2 linked regions of the Paraglaciecola psychrophila 170 genome follow. The protein of the gene in region 1 interacts with the protein of each later gene in a pairwise test. Links are inferred from orthologs where the notes say so. Each region holds a gene or a part of one and is shown in the gene's direction. Other genes may lie near its edges.

Region 1 (11,509 bases):
ATACAGGGATTTGATTCACTTCTTGAACGATGCGTTTAAGCGTGGTTAACATTAGAAGTATTTATCTCTCATGTCTGAAGGTGAAGGGCGTATTGATTTTTCGTATATCACCGAGACTCAGGTCATTTATTTAGATACCTAGGCGTTCACTTTTCGTTTAGTCATTATAAACGAAAAGTGAACGACGAATTTAGGCTAATAAATTGCCCATTACTCGGATACCGACCCGAATGGTTTTCCTCAAAATACCCTCTCTCAGCTTTAAAAATCCGTTTATTTGGATGACCAAACATCACTGATTTTGACTTGATTGAGCGCATCTTGAGGAGAACCTCGGCGCAATACTAAAAGTCAATACGCCATTTTAATTAGGCCTTTCTACGACGCTTTGATTTTTGATAGCCACCCTGATTTTGCCCTATAATATCAGGCATAGCAGTAGGTGAAAACTCCTTCATCACACGGCGATACACATCCCGTTTGAAGGAAACCACATTGCGCACCGGGTACCAAAAACTCACCCAGCGCCAGTCGTCAAATTCAGGATGGCCTGATTGTAATAAGTCCACATCCTCTTCTTTACAGACAAGTTGCAGTAAAAACCACTTCTGCTTTTGTCCGATACAAACAGGACTGCTTCCCTGCCTAACCAATCGCTTAGGCAGTTTGTAACGCAACCAATTCTTGGTAACAGCCATAACTTTTACATGTTCTGGCTTTAAACCTACTTCTTCATGGAGTTCGCGATACATCGTTTGTTCGGCAGTTTCACCTTCATCGATTCCGCCTTGCGGAAACTGCCAAGAATGCTGCCCATAGCGCCTTGCCCAAAAAACCTGGCCTAACTCATTGCAAATCACTATGCCAACATTGGCGCGGAATCCTTCGGCATCAATCACTTAGACTCCCGAGAACTCAATTCTTTTAATATGCTGCATTCTTCCATAAACTACTGCGCATTCAAAGTAATAAAAAAAGTATATATAAGCTAACGGGCCCAAATGAAAATATTTAGTATGCCAAAGACCGAACCTAAATCTATCCAAGAGCTAATGCAAAGAGCAGAAATGTTAGCAGGACTTACCCTAGGTGAAGTCGCCGAAGTTGCGCGTATCAAAGTGCCCGTAAATTTCAAGCGAGAAAAAGGCTGGACCGGTCAACTCATTGAACTGTGCCTCGGAGCCAGCGCAGGCTCTAAGACCCAACAAGATTTTGCCCAATTAGGCATTGAGTTAAAAACCATTCCTATAGACGAACATGGCAAGCCTTTAGAAACCACCTATGTATGTTATGCACCGTTAACCAATATAGCCGGTATAGAATGGCAGACCAGCAGCGTCAAAAATAAAATTCAACAAGTACTTTGGGTGCCAATCGATGGTAGAAGAGAAGTCCCCCCACAAGATAGATGTATCGCGACCCCTTTTTTATGGTCGCCCAATGCATTTCAAAATAATCAATTAAATACTGATTGGGAAGAGTTGATGGAAATGATAGCCCTTGGCCATATCGAAAGTATTACCGCAAGGCACGGTCAATATCTACAATTACGTCCCAAAGCTGCCAATGGCAGTGCATTAACTGAAGCTATTGGTAAAAATGGTCAGGTCATTAACACCAGACCAAGAGGCTTTTATTTAAAAAAGAATTTACCCGACAAATCTTAGATACTTTACTTTAAAAATGAAGGACGTTAACGACAAGCCTGAGCTTTGCACTCAAGCTTATCGCTACATAAATGCTTGGCATCAAATGTTAACTTGGGGTCCTTAGCACCATCAACCTAATCTCAGTCATATCTTCCATAGCAAAGGTAATGCCTTCGCGGCCTAAGCCTGACTCTTTCACGCCGCCATAAGGCATGTTGTCTACTCGCCAGCTTGGTACGTCTCCGATGACCACGCCACCTACATCCAACTCGTTCCAAGCTTGATGGGCTTTGTAGATATCCCTAGTGAATACCCCTGCTTGCAGGCCAAATTGACTGTTATTCACTTCTTTCAGCGCTTCATCAAAATCACTAAATGAGCTGATAATAGAAACTGGGCCAAAAGCTTCTTCGGTATTGATGGCCGCATCATTTGGCACGTTCTCCAATAAGGTGGCTTGCAACATGTTTCCCTCGCGTTTACCGCCACATAATAAACTAGCACCCGCTCCAACAGCATCTTGTATCCAGGTATCTAATCGTGAAGCTTCTGATTCTGAAATCATCGGCCCAATAAAGGTATCTTCATTTAATGGGTCACCATGGACTAAGTTTGCGACTTTATCGGTATATCGTTGTTTGAATTCAGCGTAGATTGACTCATGCACAATGACTCGTTGAACACTGATACAACTTTGGCCGGACTGGTAATAAGCACCGAATACAATACGTTCGATTGCATCGTTTAAATCCGTGTCAGCATCAACCACACAAGCCGCGTTACCGCCTAACTCTAGGATCACCGGTTTCTTACCGGCTTTGGCTTTTAGCTCCCAACCAACTTGCGGCGAACCTGTAAAGCTTAGTAACTTGAACCTTTCATCTGTGGTGAACAAATCTGCACCGTCACGGCTACATGGAAGAATCGAAAATGCACCTTTAGGAAGGTCAGTCTCAGCTAATACTTCGCCAATAATCAAAGCACCTAGCGGCGTTCTGCTGGCCGGCTTAAGTACAAAAGCACAACCTGTGGCGATAGCTGGTGCCACCTTGTGAGCGGCTAAATTTAATGGGAAGTTAAAAGGCGAGATAAACGAACATGGACCAATTGGCACGCGTTTGTACATACCAGTGTAACCTTTAGCACGAGGCGTAATCTCAAGGTTTATGACTTCGCCATGCATACGCACCGATTCTTCAGCAGCAATTCTGAAGGTATCAATTAAGCGAGTCACTTCACCGCGAGAATCTTTAATGGGTTTACCTGCTTCAATGCATAAAGCATGGGCCAATTCGTCAAATCTTTCTTCAAAACGCTTTACACAGTGATTAAGAATGTTCTGACGCTCGTAGGGGGCCATTTTATTTAATAAAGGCTGACTTGCTGCTGCCGCTGCAATTGCTTGGTCAATAACCTTAGCATCAGCAAGAGCAGTGTGAGTCGCTACTTCATTAGTGTATTTATTGGTTACTGCCAAATCTTGATTGGCAAATACGGCTTCATTAGCCAGATAATAAGGGTAAGCTTTTGCTAACATAAATTCTCCTAAGTAATATCTGGGTTAAATAGATGCACTACGAATGCGCAGTGTTTGATTCAGGGTTTTATCGTTTAACGAATAATCCACAGGCACGTCAATTAAATGTACACCTGGCTCAGCTAAACATTTTTGCACTTGGGGTAGCAACTCATCAGCTGCAGCAATACGCCAGCCTTTGCCACCATAACTTTCTACATATTTAACGAAGTCGGGATTGCCATAATCCAAACCGTAGTTTTCAAACTCCATGTTAGCTTGTTTCCATTTGATCATGCCATAAGCATCATCACGCAGAATGATCACCACTATATGTAACTTAAGACGCACAGCAGTTTCTAACTCTTGGCTGTTCATCATAAATCCACCGTCACCACATACTGAAATCACGGGTCTATCTGGATATACCAATTTAGCTGCCATGGCTGAGGGTAAACCAGCGCCCATAGTTGCTAAGGCATTGTCTAGCAATAATGTGTTAGGCAAAGCTGCAGGGTAATTACGTGCAAACCAAATTTTATATACCCCATTGTCGAGAGTGACTATGCCTTCATCAGGCATCGCCCTGCGAATATCTCTGACGAAACGTTCCGGTAAAATGGGGAAACGATCATCGTTTTCACTTTCAGCTTTATGTGTAAGGTAAGCGTTATGGGCTTTAAAAAAGAAACTAAAGTCCCAGTTGGCTGAAGCAACAATCTGCTCTTTCATCTGCCAAATAGTATTGGCTATATCGCCAATTACTTCTAGTTGGGGAAAATACACAGGGTCGACCGCTGCTGGTTCAAAGTTTATGTGTATAACTTGCTGACCATCATTGTTCATAAAGAAAGGCGGTTTTTCTACCACATCATGACCAACATTGATGATTAAATCGGCGCGGTCAATGACACGGTGCACAAAGTCACCCGCTGACAAGGCGGTGTTGCCCATAAATAAATCATCTCTTTCGTCGAGTACACCTTTACCCATTTGCGTGGTGACGTAAGGAATGCCGGTTTTACTTACTAACTCTTTAAGCATTTTAGAGGTTAATTTTCGGTTAGCTGCAGCTCCGATAAGCAGTAATGGTGACTTAGCCGTTTCAATCATCTCTACAGCTCTGTTTATTGCTTTATATTCAGCAATAGGGCGTCTACTCACGCTAGGTGTTAATAAATAAGCACTAGTGTCTTCAGCCGCAATATCCTCTGGTAATTCAATATGCGTCGCACCAGGACGTTCATCATGGGCAAGTCTAAACGCTTCGCGCACTGCAGAAGGAATACGATCGCCACTCACAAGTTGGGTGGTGTATTTAGTGATAGGACGCATCATATCGACCACATCTATTACCTGAAAACGCCCTTGTTTGCTGGTTTTAACCGGCTTTTGCCCAGTAATCATTAACATGGGCATTGCGCCTAATTGCGCATATGCAGCAGGCGTAACTAGATTCGTTGCACCTGGGCCAAGCGTCGATAAACATACGCCAACTTTACCGGTTAATCGACCATAGGTAGCAGCCATAAATCCTGCGCCTTGCTCATGACGAGTCAATATTAGTTTGATTGGTGACTCTCGCAAAGATTCCAATAAGTCGAGATTTTCTTCACCTGGAATACCAAAAATGTATTCCACACCTTCTGCTTCCAGGGCTTTTACAAATAAATCAGACGCTTTCATGGGCGCTCCTATAGTTTTTGTAGGGTTAACAATCAATAAGGTTGTAGCCTTAACTTGTTTTCTATCTATATAGTCTGTTTGTTACTCGTGTGGGTAAAGTGTAAAAAAACGATTAGATAAATCTTTTTTTTACATACAACCAAACTTCATAAATAATTAGCCTTTAGAAATAAGTCGTATAAAGGACTTCCACTGAGTTGATTGCAGATATAATTAAATATCAGTAGACCAAGGTTGTTCCACTAAGCACTGCACGATGTCTAATTGCAACTGGGTTGTCTGCGCTTTTACCAGTAAGTTATATAGAGAATCTTTATCGGTTTGTTGTGTAACCAAAGACCAATTAGCGTTCAAATCCTTCAGTCTCATGTGTACGCTGTCTAATGGTGGACACGGGAAATGATGATTAAATTCGTCAAAATTATCGACTAAAGCAATTAATGTCAGTTGGATCGTCGTTGCTAATTCCGCACTATAATGACGTCTTATTTCAGCTGAAAACATTTGAAATTCTTGCAGCAGTGTTGTTAACAATCTGACATATGCTGCAGCGTCATGTTGTATATTTTTAGGCAGATTATGTTGATACGACTCGAACTTTTTGACTGACAAACCATCACGTAAATTGTATCCCAGTGCAGCCTTACTATCGTTGCCAATAGTGGTAGGCAGCAGGCTAACAATAAGTTTTGCTAATTTGAAAAGTGCTGCTGTAGAGCCTTTTTTTAGTTCAATTTCAATTTCGCAAATCGGTACACTTTTACTTCCCGATGTAACCTCACCTAGATCCCACACCAACTCTACAATTTCGCCATCTGAGAATTTAAGTAAATAGATTTGGCGCTCAAAGTGGGTGCTAAAAAGTGTTTCGACTTTAGCTTGCAAAGCATCAACATCAACCGTTTTGGGCCATGCTGACTTTGGAAACAATCTCAACTCAGGCACACTAACATTTTGCTTTTTTGACTCATCGAGTTGTACATTATACTCAGAGCGTTGATGTAACCCTCCCACAGAGTTTCCTGCGGTTTTTAAGGTTTGCTCAAACTTTCGGTTGTTTCCTCGAATTCTCAAGCCAATTTTGTGCTGTTTTAGGATTCTATCTGGTGTATCAAAATAATGGTTAGTAAGTACTTGAGTTTCTTGAATTACGCTAGCATTTAGTTGTGGCAATAACTTTGTTTCAATAATATCACCAGCGTATTGATTGGTGAGTAATTTAAGTTCAATTTCGTATTCCATAAAACCTTTTGGCTGATAAAGTGGGTTTCGATAAATTTATTGCACCTTAGCCTTTCAAATTCAACTATTCAATCAAGAACTGTCGCAAAAGCGCATCAGTACTGCAACCCAATCGACTTTAACGCAAATAGGCCCTTGCCTTTCTTTTAGCCAAGCCATACCATTTGCAGTTATATTTTTGGAGTAAGTTTTTTTGATTATGCGCAAGCAAATAGTTTTAGTTTTTTTATGCATCGCTAGCAGTCTTTTAAGTCTTCAGGCGGTGGCCCAAGAACCGAATGATAGTGAAGGTGAAGTTCGTTATATTTCTGATGATTTATTTACTTATTTACATGCTGGTCCTGGACGCAACTTCCGAATTTTAGGCACTGTTGTAGCTGGCACTCGTGTCACTTTGCTGCAAGAAGACGCAGAAAAAAACTTTGTGGAAATAATTGATGATAAACAACGAACAGGTTGGATCGATGCAGAGTTTATTAGTGTTAGTAGCAGTGTCAGAGCATTGGTTCCTGGTCTACAACAACAAGTAGAAGATACTGAACAAACGATCCAACAACAAAGGGAGAGTAATGATTTACTCAACCAACAAATAGCTGACCTTACTTCCCAGAATACGAACTTAAAAACGAAATTGAGTGATGCTGAAAAAGAAAACGTACAAATCACTCAAACTCTTGCTGATTACGATCAAACAGCACAAATGGAATGGTTTACCCGCGGCGGAATTGTTGCAGTCATTAGTTTACTCTTAGGGATTATCCTTACCTACTTGCCTAAGAAAAGGCGTAGAAACGATAATTGGATGTAACAAAATATTGTCTGACAGAATCTAAATTAACCACATTTTTTAACCAAAAAACGGCCTAATTCATGAGTTAAATAGTTTTCTTTGGCTAAGGAACAACATCTGGTTTTGATACCACTAGCCCTACCCTCAAAACCTCTGCATAATAAGCCAATGGCGACGAATTGGAGACAAAAATTATGAAATGGGTGGTGGCAGTTTTGTTCACACTATTTTGTCTGCTCCAATATCGTTTATGGTTTGGTAAAAATAGCGTACCTGATTTTATGATTATGAAAAAAGAAGTGGCGCTACAAGTCACCCATAATGCCAATTTAAGACAGCGCAATAGTTTGCTAAAAGCCGATATCCATGATTTGAAAATAGGCTTGGAAGCAGCTGAGGAACGCGCTAGAAATGAACTAGGATTGATAAAACAAGGCGAGACGTTTTATCGTATTTTGCCTTCTGACGATTAGTATTCATGCCTTCACTTTCTCAATATTCTGTTGTTGTACCTGCCGCCGGTATTGGCAAACGCATGAAAACAGATTGCCCTAAGCAATATCTGCATATTGCCGGTAAAACGATTATTGAACATACCCTCACTAATTTACTTGAACACAGCCAGGTACAACGCGTGATTCTAGTACTCAATCCAAACGATACATTATTCGCTCAATTACCCATTGCTAGCCATCCGCGAATTGAGGTGGTTGAGGGTGGCCAAGAACGTTGCGATTCAGTGTTAGCAGGGCTGAATTATCTATCAGATAATGAAGAGTGGGTGTTAGTACATGATGCAGCACGCCCTTGTTTTGCTGCAACAGATTTAAGCACCCTGCTGCAATTAGCTGAACAAGGCAGTATCGGTGGGATATTGGCAACACCCGTCCGAGATACCATGAAAAGAGCCTTTGATGTCAACGTAAACCGGCAAAACATCGTTAAACACACTGAGTCTAGAGAACACTTGTGGCACGCCTTAACACCACAGTTTTTTAAGCTGGCTGCGTTAAAAAAAGCTTTAAATACAGCCGCAGAGCAAAAGATAAACATCACTGATGAAGCATCTGCCATCGAACTATTAGGCGAAAAAGTATTGTTAGTAGAGGGAAGCGCCTCAAATATCAAAATCACCCAACCTGAAGATTTGTTGTTAGCCGAATTTTATCTAACACAAAACAAGCTGAACAATTAATGGAGATTTGACTGAGGTATGAGTATTAGAATTGGCCATGGCTATGACGTGCATAAATTTGGCGGCAGCGGCCCTATTGTAATTGCCGGAGTGAAAATCGAGCATGATATGGGTTTGATTGCCCACTCCGATGGCGATGTAGTGTTACATGCATTATGTGACGCATTATTAGGTGCTTTGGCATTGGGAGATATTGGTAAACATTTTCCAGATACTGACCCAACACTGGCAGGAGTGGACAGCCGCGAGTTACTTCGCCACGTCTATAAACTTATTACAGATCAGCAATATCAACTCGGGAACTTAGATCTGACTATTGTTGCTCAAGCCCCAAAAATGGCACCTCATATTGAATTAATGCGTAAAAATATTGCTGAAGACTTAAGTGCCGATATTGCACAAGTGAATGTAAAAGCCACAACTACCGAAAAATTAGGCTTTGCCGGCCGTAAGGAAGGTATGGCCGCTTACGCGGTGGTTCTGCTGACTCAACAATTAGATACTGCCCAATGAAAATAGATCACTGGCTATATCAATATCCTAAGCTAAATATTTCCGGGCAATTTAAGTCTTCTGCTGAAGACTTTCAGGTCACCGAAATATTAGGCTACGAGCCTATTGGCGAAGGTGAACATATCTACTTGTGGGTACGTAAAACCGGGTTAAATACCGCTTACTTAGCCGAGCAAATTGCTAAATTTACTCGGCTGCCATTAAGAGCAGTAACTTATGCTGGCCGCAAAGACAAACATGCGCAAACTGAACAATGGTTTAGTGTGCATCTGCCGGGCAAAGGTGAGTTTGATTGGACCCAATTCAATGAGCCAGGGGCGCAAATACTCAAATCAATACGCCACAATAAAAAACTAAGGACTGGGGTATTAAAAGGCAATCGATTTAATATTACTCTCAGACAACTCAACTCGACATCCGGCATTGATGAGCGACTGCAACAGATAAAACTGAGCGGTGTCCCAAATTATTATGGCTCACAACGGTTTGGCAGCACTAAGCATGACCCTCGAGGCGGAAATTTAGTCTTGGCTGAAAAAATGATGAGCGGTGAATCTATCCGTAACCGAAACAAACGTTCAATGGCTATTTCAGCTCTACGTTCTTGGCTCTTCAATGAAATGCTAAACAGCAGATTGCAGAATGATTGTCTAAATAAACCTTTGCTTGGTGATGTTATGCAATTATCAGGCAGTAATAGCTACTTTTGTGCAGAGCTTATAGATAACAACATTATTCAGCGCATAGCACAGCGGGATATATATTTGTCTGCTCCTTTGTGGGGAAAAGGTCTCTTAGCCAGCCAATCTGAGGCATTACAGTTCGAGCAAGATTCGGCTCAACAACATATTACAGTCACCCAAACCCTTGAAGATTTAGGCTTAAATCAAGAAAGAAGGGCAATAAACTTATTTCCAAATGATCTTGAATGGACATGGGCAGATGATACCTTAAATCTAATTTTCACACTTCCAGCAGGCACCTTTGCTACCTCAGTATTACGGGAATTGCTAGATGTACAAGATAACAACTTAGCTAAGGTTTAAAACCCTAAAGCATACAAATTTACAGCAAATAAGAATAAAAATAGGCATGACATGAGATTAACATCACGTAAAGGTGAAAGCCTTGCTCAACTTCTTCATAAAGAAGGTATCAGCAGCGCCAAAGTACTGACCGCTATAGCTAAAACGCCTAGAGAGCTTTTTTTGCCTGATGCGTTAAAACACAAAGCCTATCAAAATACTGCTTTGCCTATTGGTCAAGGACAAACCATATCCCAGCCCTACATTGTCGCTCGTATGACAGAGTTATTATTAGAGTCTGACAATCAAGTTCAAACCGTGTTAGAAATAGGTACAGGCTCAGGCTACCAAACCGCAATACTGGCGCAATTGTTCACTAATGTTTATTCAGTTGAAAGAATAAAAACCCTACAGTTTCAAGCTAAGCGACGCATGAATCAACTGGACTTACATAATGTGAAAATGAAACATGGTGACGGCTGGTTAGGTTGGAGTAGTAAGGGTCCATACGATGCGATCATCGTTACCGCAGCAGCAAAGTCAATGCCAAAAGAGTTATATCAGCAACTGAATGATGGCGGCCGTTTAATTATTCCTGTTGGGGAAGAAAATCAACAGTTACATTGTATTACCAAACGCGGTGATGAATTTGAAACAAAGATCATCGAAGCTGTTAGGTTTGTGCCTTTAGTGGCAGGAGATATTATTTGAAAACGTCAAGAACAAAGTCTGGCTATGTAAGCGTAGCCGCTAAAGGCATATTGATGGGTGCCGCAGATGCGGTACCTGGAGTATCAGGCGGCACAATTGCCTTTATGACTGGCATATATGAAGAACTATTATTTTCCCTTAGGCAGTGCAGCACTAGTGCTGTGAGAGTATTGTTTCAAAGCGGCATTAAAGCCACTTGGCAACACATTAACGGTGGATTTCTACTGGCATTATTCAGTGGCATTATTCTGAGTATTTTAACCCTATCTAGAGTGGTGTTATATCTTCTGGATAATCATCCGATATTACTTTGGTCTTTCTTTTTTGGACTCATATTGGCTGCCGTGTGGTCGGTTATTCGGCATATCGAGAAATGGGAAATAGGCGTTATCGCTACCTTTTTAATTGGTACTGTTGGGGCATTTTTTATTACCACTATTAGCCCTACCACAATTGAAACCTCACCTTTAATCGTATTTTTATCTGGCATGATTGCTATATGTGCCATGATTTTACCTGGCATCTCTGGCAGTTTTATATTGCTGCTACTAGGTATGTATGCACCGATGTTATTAGCGGTAAAAGAATTACAATTTACGACTTTATGCATATTTGCCGGTGGCTGTATAGTGGGTTTATTGAGTTTTTCTCATGTACTAACTTGGATGTTTAAACATTATAAAACAATGACTTTGGCGTTATTAGGTGGATTTATGCTGGGCTCGTTAAATAAAGTTTGGCCCTGGAAACAAACCATTGAGTCAGTGATCGATCGTCATGGTAAAGAGGTGCCCCTATTACAAAACAACATACTGCCCCACACATTTGAAACACTACACACCCAACCTGCCTATATGTGGTACGCAATTATATTAATGATATTTGGCATCATAATGGTTATTGCACTCGAAAAAATAGGTACTAAACCAGCTGATCATTAATGAAAGTATTTAATCAAAAAATAGTATTGTCTAAAAATATATCAATTTACTTTGGCATGCTATTTTGCTGTTTAATCAATATGAGCTGCTCAAACCGCAGTCAACCTGCTCCAGTATCTGAGCTTTATCAAGGTAAAACATTTCGAGATTTTGAACAACAGGGCTATTCAGCTAAGACATATCCAGTTAAAGCTGGTGATACCTTATATTCTATTGCTTGGTATTCGGGTAATGATTACAG
Region 2 (7,127 bases), 3.9 Mb from region 1 along the record:
AGCGGCAGAAGATTATACGAATGAAGAATACCAAGCGTTGCTGCTGAACCACCATTATGTAAAACACGTGCTGCGTATGCCACCTGAAAAGTGGCCTGACCCAGTTAATAGGTCGTTTAAGCATCTTAACCCTGAAGTTTATATTCCTATGCAAGGGCCAAGTGAACTTGGTGCCTCAGGTCTTTTAGTTGAATGGGACAGGACCGCTGACTTGAAAGACATCAAAGTGCCAACACTGGTAATAGGGGCTGAATACGACACTATGGACCCCAAACACATGGAATGGATGTCAAACGAGTTTCCAAAAGGACAATATCTTTACAGTCCCAATGGCAGTCATTGGGCAATCTTTGATGATCAAAAGATATATATGCAAGGTGTCATTTCGTTTTTAAAAGAAACGGGCGCAGATTAACTGCATAGCAAGATTCTTATCAATCTATTTGTTGAAATTTAGACAGCCGTGATAATGCAACGAAATTCGCTTCTGTGTTTCGTTACAAGTTCATCCGTTATCATGGCTGTAAAATGAAATTTAGACTGATTGTTTCTTCGCATAAGCATTGCAAATTTCCCATAGTAAAATAATTTCTCAGTGGGCTTAGCTAGCTCATTTGGCACAGCCTCTCCCTTCTTTTATATCTTATTTTGGCGAGTATAGTCGATTCAATTGTCCTTCAACGATACGATTGAGGCAGTGTTTCTGGCATATAAATTATGCAGACTGTTTATACCCTCTGTCCGAAGCTTTATTTCATCAACATAGGGTCGATTTTTTACAATCACTGATATTATTTGATTCGATACAAGTACTTATATTAAACCTCGCCTGGTTGCCAACACTTTTTACCAAAAACGATAAGCCAATTATTTTTGCTGTTACCAAATTGCGTCAGTTTGTAGGTTTTCTCTACTAATTCAGACACTTCTACAAAACCACTGATCACAAGCCCTAGAATCCGACCAAATCGAAGCGTTTAGTCCTTGACATGATAGACGGGTGGTACCTAAACTGTATATTGTGGGTAAAAGTGGCATAAAGTGGATCTGGCAGGTTAGATAATCCAAAGAAATCATAAAAAATTAAGATCAGATTTGTTACGTGTTGTGTTTACTAGTTAATTTTCGATAGATAATAATAATAAAGGTTAGGGAATAATGTTCCGCGGCGCTAATGCAATCAATCTAGACGTTAAAGGTCGAGTGACTATACCTACAAGGTATAGACAGTCCTTGTTGGATGATTGTCAGGGACAACTGGTTTGTACTATCGACACACAACAACCTTGTTTGCTGCTTTACCCGCTTCCCGAATGGGAAGAAATTGAGCTTAAATTAAGCCGTCTCTCAAGTATGATCCCACACGAGCGCAGAATGCAGCGATTATTACTGGGGTATGCCAGTGAAGGGGATATGGACAAAAACGGGCGATTTTTATTAGGCGCGCCTTTGCGTCAACATGCCAAGCTCGATAAACAAATTATGTTAGTTGGCCAGTTCAATAAATTTGAAATCTGGGATGCAGACGTATGGCAACAACAAATCAATTTAGATGTAGCGACTGAACAAGAAGCTAACTTTGAATTGACCGAGCGACTTCAGGACTTCTCACTTTAATGGAAAAAGATTTTTCACATCTATCTGTATTACTACAAGAGTCTATTGACGGCTTAGCTATTAAGCCTGATGGCATCTATATGGATGCGACTTTTGGGCGCGGCGGCCACTCTAGGCAAATATTAAAAGCCTTATCAGCTAATGGTCAACTAATTGCTATTGATCGTGATCTTAGTGCCATTGAAGCGGCTAAATCGCTAGCAGACGATCCTCGCTTTTCTATTCATCATCGACCTTTTTCTGAATTACAGGCCGTAGCCGAAGAACTTGGCTTGCTAGGCAAAATTGACGGGATTTTGATGGACCTTGGCGTGTCTTCGCCACAGCTAGATGATGCTGATCGCGGTTTTAGTTTTATGCGAAATGGGCCGTTAGATATGCGCATGGATATCACCAGAGGCATCAGTGCTGCAGATTGGTTGGCGGTAGCTGAAGAGCAAGATATCACCCAAGTTATTAAAGAGTTTGGTGAAGAAAAGTTTGGTAAACGGATCGCACACGGTATTGTTAATGCTCGTCAAATTGCGCCGATTACCGATACTGCACAATTAGCTGAAATTATTGACTTAGCTGTGCCGGTTAAAGACAAATACAAACATCCTGCGACCCGAAGCTTTCAAGCTATACGTATCTATGTAAACAGTGAATTAGATGAAATCAAAACAGGCTTAAAAGCCGCTTTAAGTACTTTAGCGCCACAGGGTCGTTTAACTGTTATCAGTTTTCATTCTTTAGAAGACCGCTTGGTAAAACGTTTTGTTCGCGAACAAAGTCGCGGTTTAAATGTACCTCACGGTATGCCTATTTTACAGGTAGAAATAGACGCAGCGAAAGCAATGAAACCTATCGGCAAAGCGATTAAACCATCAGCCGATGAATTAAAGAGAAATATCCGCGCGCGGAGTTCAGTGCTGAGGGTTGCCGAAAAGTTATGAGTGCCCCAAATACAAACTTTAATCTTTTCAGTTTTGTTGTTGCTGATGTAACCCGCCATCCAGTGCGGGTTTTGTTGTTTCTAGCACTCTTAGTTAGCGCGGGGTTAGTGATATTCAGTGCTCATCACAACAGACAAATGTCGATAGCCATTGAACGCTTGATGCAAGAGAAAGATCAGTTAGATGTGGAGTGGCGAAATTTAGTGCTTGAACAAAGCGCTTTAACCGAACATAACCGTATTGAGGCACTTGTTACAAGTCAGCTCGACATGCACCGTCCATTACCCAGCGAAGAAGTAGTGGTGAGGATAAAATGAGCCGTCTTAGCAATAATGCAAACAATAAATATAACACCAAACAAGCAAAAGTGAATAGTGCTCCGAGTTTACTGCATTGGCGTTTTGTGGTGGTGGTTACTGCGATTTTAATGGTTTTTGTGGGTCTAGGGATTCGCGCCGCGTACATACAGGTTGTATCTCCAGATTTATTAATTCAACAGGGTGATAACCGCACTTTACGAACCCGAGTTAATCCTTTACATCGTGGCTTAATCGTTGACCGAAATGGTCAGCAGTTAGCGGTAAGTGTACCCGTTCGAGCAATCTGGGCTGATCCTAAAGCCATTGCTCAATCCATCCAAGAAGAACACAAAAAAGCTCAGGAAGACCCTACTTTTGATTTGCAGGGCAAGCAGAACGAGAATACAAAACGCTGGCAGGCATTGGCTGAAGTATTAGGTCAGAATTTAGATGCGCTAAAAGAAAAAGTCAGTAATCCAGAAAAGCGCTTTATTTATCTGCAACGCCAAGTATCTCCGGCCATGGCCGAATATATCGAAGAACTTAAGATAGCTGGGATTTATCTGCGTGATGAGTCAAGACGTTATTATCCAAGCGGTGAAGTATCTGCTCACGTTGTAGGTTTCACCAATGTTGACGACACCGGCATAGAAGGGGTTGAGAAGTTATATAACAAATTGCTCGCAGGTACCCAAGGCTCTCGAAAAATTCGTCGTGACGGAAAAGGCAGAATGGTTGAGCTGATTGAATTTGAAGAGGGCGAAAAGCCCCAAAATATTCAGTTAACTATCGATCAGCGGATTCAAGCATTAGCTTATAAAGAGTTAAAACAGGCGGTTCAATATTATAAAGCGACATCTGGTTCAGCTGTGGTTGTAGCGGTAAATACAGGTGAAATTCTCGCCCTAGTCAATAGTCCTTCTTATAACCCTAATAATCGAGCGGGCGTGTCAACTCACAGAATTCGTAACCGCGCTGTAACAGATGCTTATGAACCAGGTTCCTCAATTAAACCACTGGCGGTGTTAAGTGCATTAGAATTTGGTTCTGCAAAGGTAGACACTTTAATTGACACCTCTCCAGGTTGGATGCATTTAGGTGGCAATATTGTTAGGGATTCCCGTAATTATGGTGAAATTGATTTAACCGACATTATTCGCAAGTCGAGCAACATGGGCACTTCAAAGCTTGCTTTGTCGGTACCTAAAGAATTTTTACTCGATATGTACTACAACGTTGGGTTAATGAGTGACAGTGGTGCCAACTTGCTCGGCGAAAGTAGTGGCATATTCAACCACCGTGCTCGGTGGTCTGATTTTGAACTATCCACCTTGTCTTTTGGTTACGGTATTTCGGTAACCGCTTTGCAACTCGCTCGCATGTATAGCATCTTAGGCGACGGCGGCATTCGTCGCCCATTAAGTATTATTAAACGAGACATGCCAGTACAAAGTGAACGCGTTATCAGCGCCCAAGCAACCCAACAAATTTTGCAGATGATGGAAACAGTAACCGAACAAAATGGCTCAGCAGAAAAAGCACAAGTGCCGGGTTATCGGGTAGCAGGTAAAACAGGTACCAGTCGCAAGGCAATCGCCAATGGTTATGGTGACGAGTACGTTAATATTTTTGCGGGTGTTGCTCCGGTATCTGATCCGCAGTTGGCTGTGGTCATCTTAATTAATGAACCCAAAGGTGAGCTTTATTATGCAGGACATACTGCAGCCCCCGTTTTTAGCAAAATTATGGCTGCCAGTTTACAAATGCTGAATGTACCACCTGATGACAAAACAGTTTCTTCGTTAGCAGGAACTTCTGTTATTACCTCCATAGGGGCTGAAAATGCGGGCTGATATGGTAAGCATTAACAAACAGTTCCCTGAGGCGTTTTATCAAAGCATCAAGCCGTTATTGGCGCATTTTGGCATCGATGCACCAGATATAATGATAAGTGACCTGGTTCTGGATAGCAGAGACGTGGCAATTCATAAAGCATTCATCGCTGTTGCTGGTCACGCTTTGGACGGACGAGATTTTATTCCTCAGGCGGTGAGTTTGGGTGCAAAAGTGATCGTGGCACAATGTGATGATAAAACTCGGCATGGTTTTGTAGAAATGCGCGAACAAAGTGTCATCATATATTTTAATCAATTACCTGAAAAACTATCAGAGTTAGCTGGATATTTTTATCAATTCCCTGCAAATTCAATGTCAGTAGTAGCAGTGACCGGCACCAATGGAAAAACCTCTACGGTACAGTTAATTAGTCAGCTAGCGCATTTGATGGGTGAAAGAGCGGCTTCAATTGGCACGTTAGGTGCTGGTATATACTCATCATCTACTGACACTCAGATACTAGACAATATTGTTAACACCACACCAGATGCTATCAGTATACAACGCTTGTTGGCTGAATTTGTCGCTGAAGGTGCATTTCAAGTTGCATTAGAAGCATCATCTCATGCACTCGTACAAAATCGCATCAAAGCCGTTAAAACTGATATTGCAGTGTTTACTAATTTAAGCCGTGACCACCTCGATTATCATGGCTCAATGGCTGAATACGCTGCGGCAAAAAGGCTGTTGCTGTCACAACCAGAATTGGCCTATGTGGTCCTTAACGCCAATGATCCTGAACATAAGAATTGGTTGGCAAACATACCTGAAACATCGTCTGTTGTTCTCTATGGGCAGAATATTAGCGCCGCAGATATGCCCACTAAATATCAATACTGTGTGGCGAATAATGTACGCTATACCGCTGAGGGAATCGCGTTGTCGGTGCAATCTTCTTGGGGCGACTGTGAGTTACGTCTATCGCTATTAGCTGAATTTAATGTAGCTAATGTGTTAGCAGCTATTTGCTGCCAATTATGCCTGGGTAAAACCTAAAACAAATTGCTTATATCGTACAAAAACTAAAACCGGTTGCCGGAAGAATGGAGTTGTATAGGCGTCAAGGCCACGCAACTATTGTGGTTGATTATGCGCATACTCCTGACGCTTTAGAAAAAGCCCTGTTAGCCAGCAAACAACACTGTCATGGAAAATTAATCTGTGTTTTTGGTTGTGGTGGCGATCGTGACGTGGGTAAACGTTCGTTGATGGGCGAAATTGCCGAGCGATTATCCGATCGGGTTATTCTAACCGATGACAACGTACGCAGTGAAAATCCTAGAGACATTATTCAAGACATCTTATCCGGTTGTATTAATCCAGAGCAGATCCTGACTAAACATGATCGAAAAACGGCGATCAAGACAGCTGCCGCAGAAGCTGCTGCAGGTGACATTATTTTAGTCGCTGGTAAAGGTCATGAAAATTATCAAATCATAGGTAATCAAACACTGGCTTATGATGAACGCCATTTTGTAGCACTTTTTCAAGAGAGGAAAACAGTATGATCCCGGTTTCACTATCCTGGGTGGCTGAACAGGTTAATGGGCAGTTAATAGCTCAACATAAGCAGGATTTGATCATCAAAGGTGTCAGTACTGATACTAGAAGTATTTTACCTACTGATCTGTTTTTGGCTCTACAAGGCCCCAATTTTGATGGGCATAAGTTTGTCAAACAAGCTGAAGATAAAGGTGCTGTTGGGTTGATTTTATCACGTAAGGTTGAAACTCGGCTTCCCTATATTTTGGTTGCAGACACCACTATCGCTTTAGGTTTATTGGGCGCTGCGGTGAAAGCCAAAGTTGCACCAAAAACAGTGGGTATTACTGGTAGTAGTGGTAAAACAACCGTCAGAGAAATGGTTGCCGCTATCTTATCGCATCGTGGCAAGGTACTGGCCACCAAAGGTAATTTGAATAATGACCTTGGTGTGCCAATGACATTGCTAAGACTAGAGCAGCAACATGAGTTTGCTGTCATTGAAATGGGTGCCAATCATTTAGGTGAAATTGCTTACACCAGTAATTTAGTTAAACCTGATGTTGCTACAATCGTTAATGCTGCTGCCGCACACTTAGAAGGTTTTGGAAGTTTGCTTGGAGTGGCAAGAGCAAAAAGCGAAATATTTAAAGGTTTATCTGAAAAAGAAGGCTTAGCCGTAGTCAACGCAGATAGTCAATTTGCGGATTATTGGATGGGTAAACTTAAGTATAATAACGTACAAACCTTTTCTGCGTCAAAACAAGCCGATGTATATTCAGAAAACATTATTCTGGGTTTGGACGGCTGTGCGCAATTTGAATTAGTCACACCTATTGGGCGCATCGCTATCAGTCTATCTTTACCTGGTGCACATAATGTGAGTAATGCTTTGGTT

Evidence for each region.
Region 2: the proteins of ftsB (region 1) and ftsL interact in binary tests that used the Escherichia coli proteins (3 or more experiments, as listed by UniProt). The link is inferred for Paraglaciecola psychrophila 170 from one-to-one orthologs.

What each region holds. Positions count from the first base shown.
Region 1 is NC_020514.1:4,772,884-4,784,392, forward strand. Bases 5,914-8,716 are described here. They hold ftsB (cell division protein FtsB), read left to right. Parts: upstream 5,914-7,077; coding sequence 7,078-7,356; downstream 7,357-8,716. Other genes in these bases: C427_RS20930 (CYTH domain-containing protein), read right to left, coding at 5,914-6,093; C427_RS20935 (TIGR04211 family SH3 domain-containing protein), read left to right, coding at 6,293-6,901; ispD (2-C-methyl-D-erythritol 4-phosphate cytidylyltransferase), read left to right, coding at 7,362-8,078; ispF (2-C-methyl-D-erythritol 2,4-cyclodiphosphate synthase), read left to right, coding at 8,097-8,591; truD (tRNA pseudouridine(13) synthase TruD), read left to right, coding at 8,588-8,716. Also shown: ptsP (phosphoenolpyruvate--protein phosphotransferase), read right to left, coding at 1-52; rppH (RNA pyrophosphohydrolase), read right to left, coding at 369-899; DNA mismatch repair endonuclease MutH, read left to right, coding at 1,002-1,667; C427_RS20920 (aldehyde dehydrogenase family protein), read right to left, coding at 1,756-3,186; C427_RS20925 (acetolactate synthase large subunit), read right to left, coding at 3,211-4,851; more of C427_RS20930, read right to left, coding at 5,065-5,913; more of truD, read left to right, coding at 8,717-9,637; C427_RS20960 (protein-L-isoaspartate(D-aspartate) O-methyltransferase), read left to right, coding at 9,689-10,327; C427_RS20965 (polyprenyl-phosphate transporter), read left to right, coding at 10,324-11,268; C427_RS20970 (peptidoglycan DD-metalloendopeptidase family protein), read left to right, coding at 11,268-11,509. UniProt on the Escherichia coli protein: Essential cell division protein. May link together the upstream cell division proteins, which are predominantly cytoplasmic, with the downstream cell division proteins, which are predominantly periplasmic.
Region 2 is NC_020514.1:839,785-846,911, forward strand. The notes cover bases 1,210-4,208. They hold ftsL (cell division protein FtsL), read left to right. Parts: upstream 1,210-2,548; coding sequence 2,549-2,869; downstream 2,870-4,208. Other genes in these bases: mraZ (division/cell wall cluster transcriptional repressor MraZ), read left to right, coding at 1,210-1,617; rsmH (16S rRNA (cytosine(1402)-N(4))-methyltransferase RsmH), read left to right, coding at 1,617-2,552; C427_RS03730 (peptidoglycan glycosyltransferase FtsI), read left to right, coding at 2,866-4,208. Also shown: C427_RS03710 (proline iminopeptidase-family hydrolase), read left to right, coding at 1-415; more of mraZ, read left to right, coding at 1,159-1,209; more of C427_RS03730, read left to right, coding at 4,209-4,704; C427_RS03740 (UDP-N-acetylmuramoyl-tripeptide--D-alanyl-D-alanine ligase), read left to right, coding at 6,252-7,127. UniProt on the Escherichia coli protein: Essential cell division protein. May link together the upstream cell division proteins, which are predominantly cytoplasmic, with the downstream cell division proteins, which are predominantly periplasmic.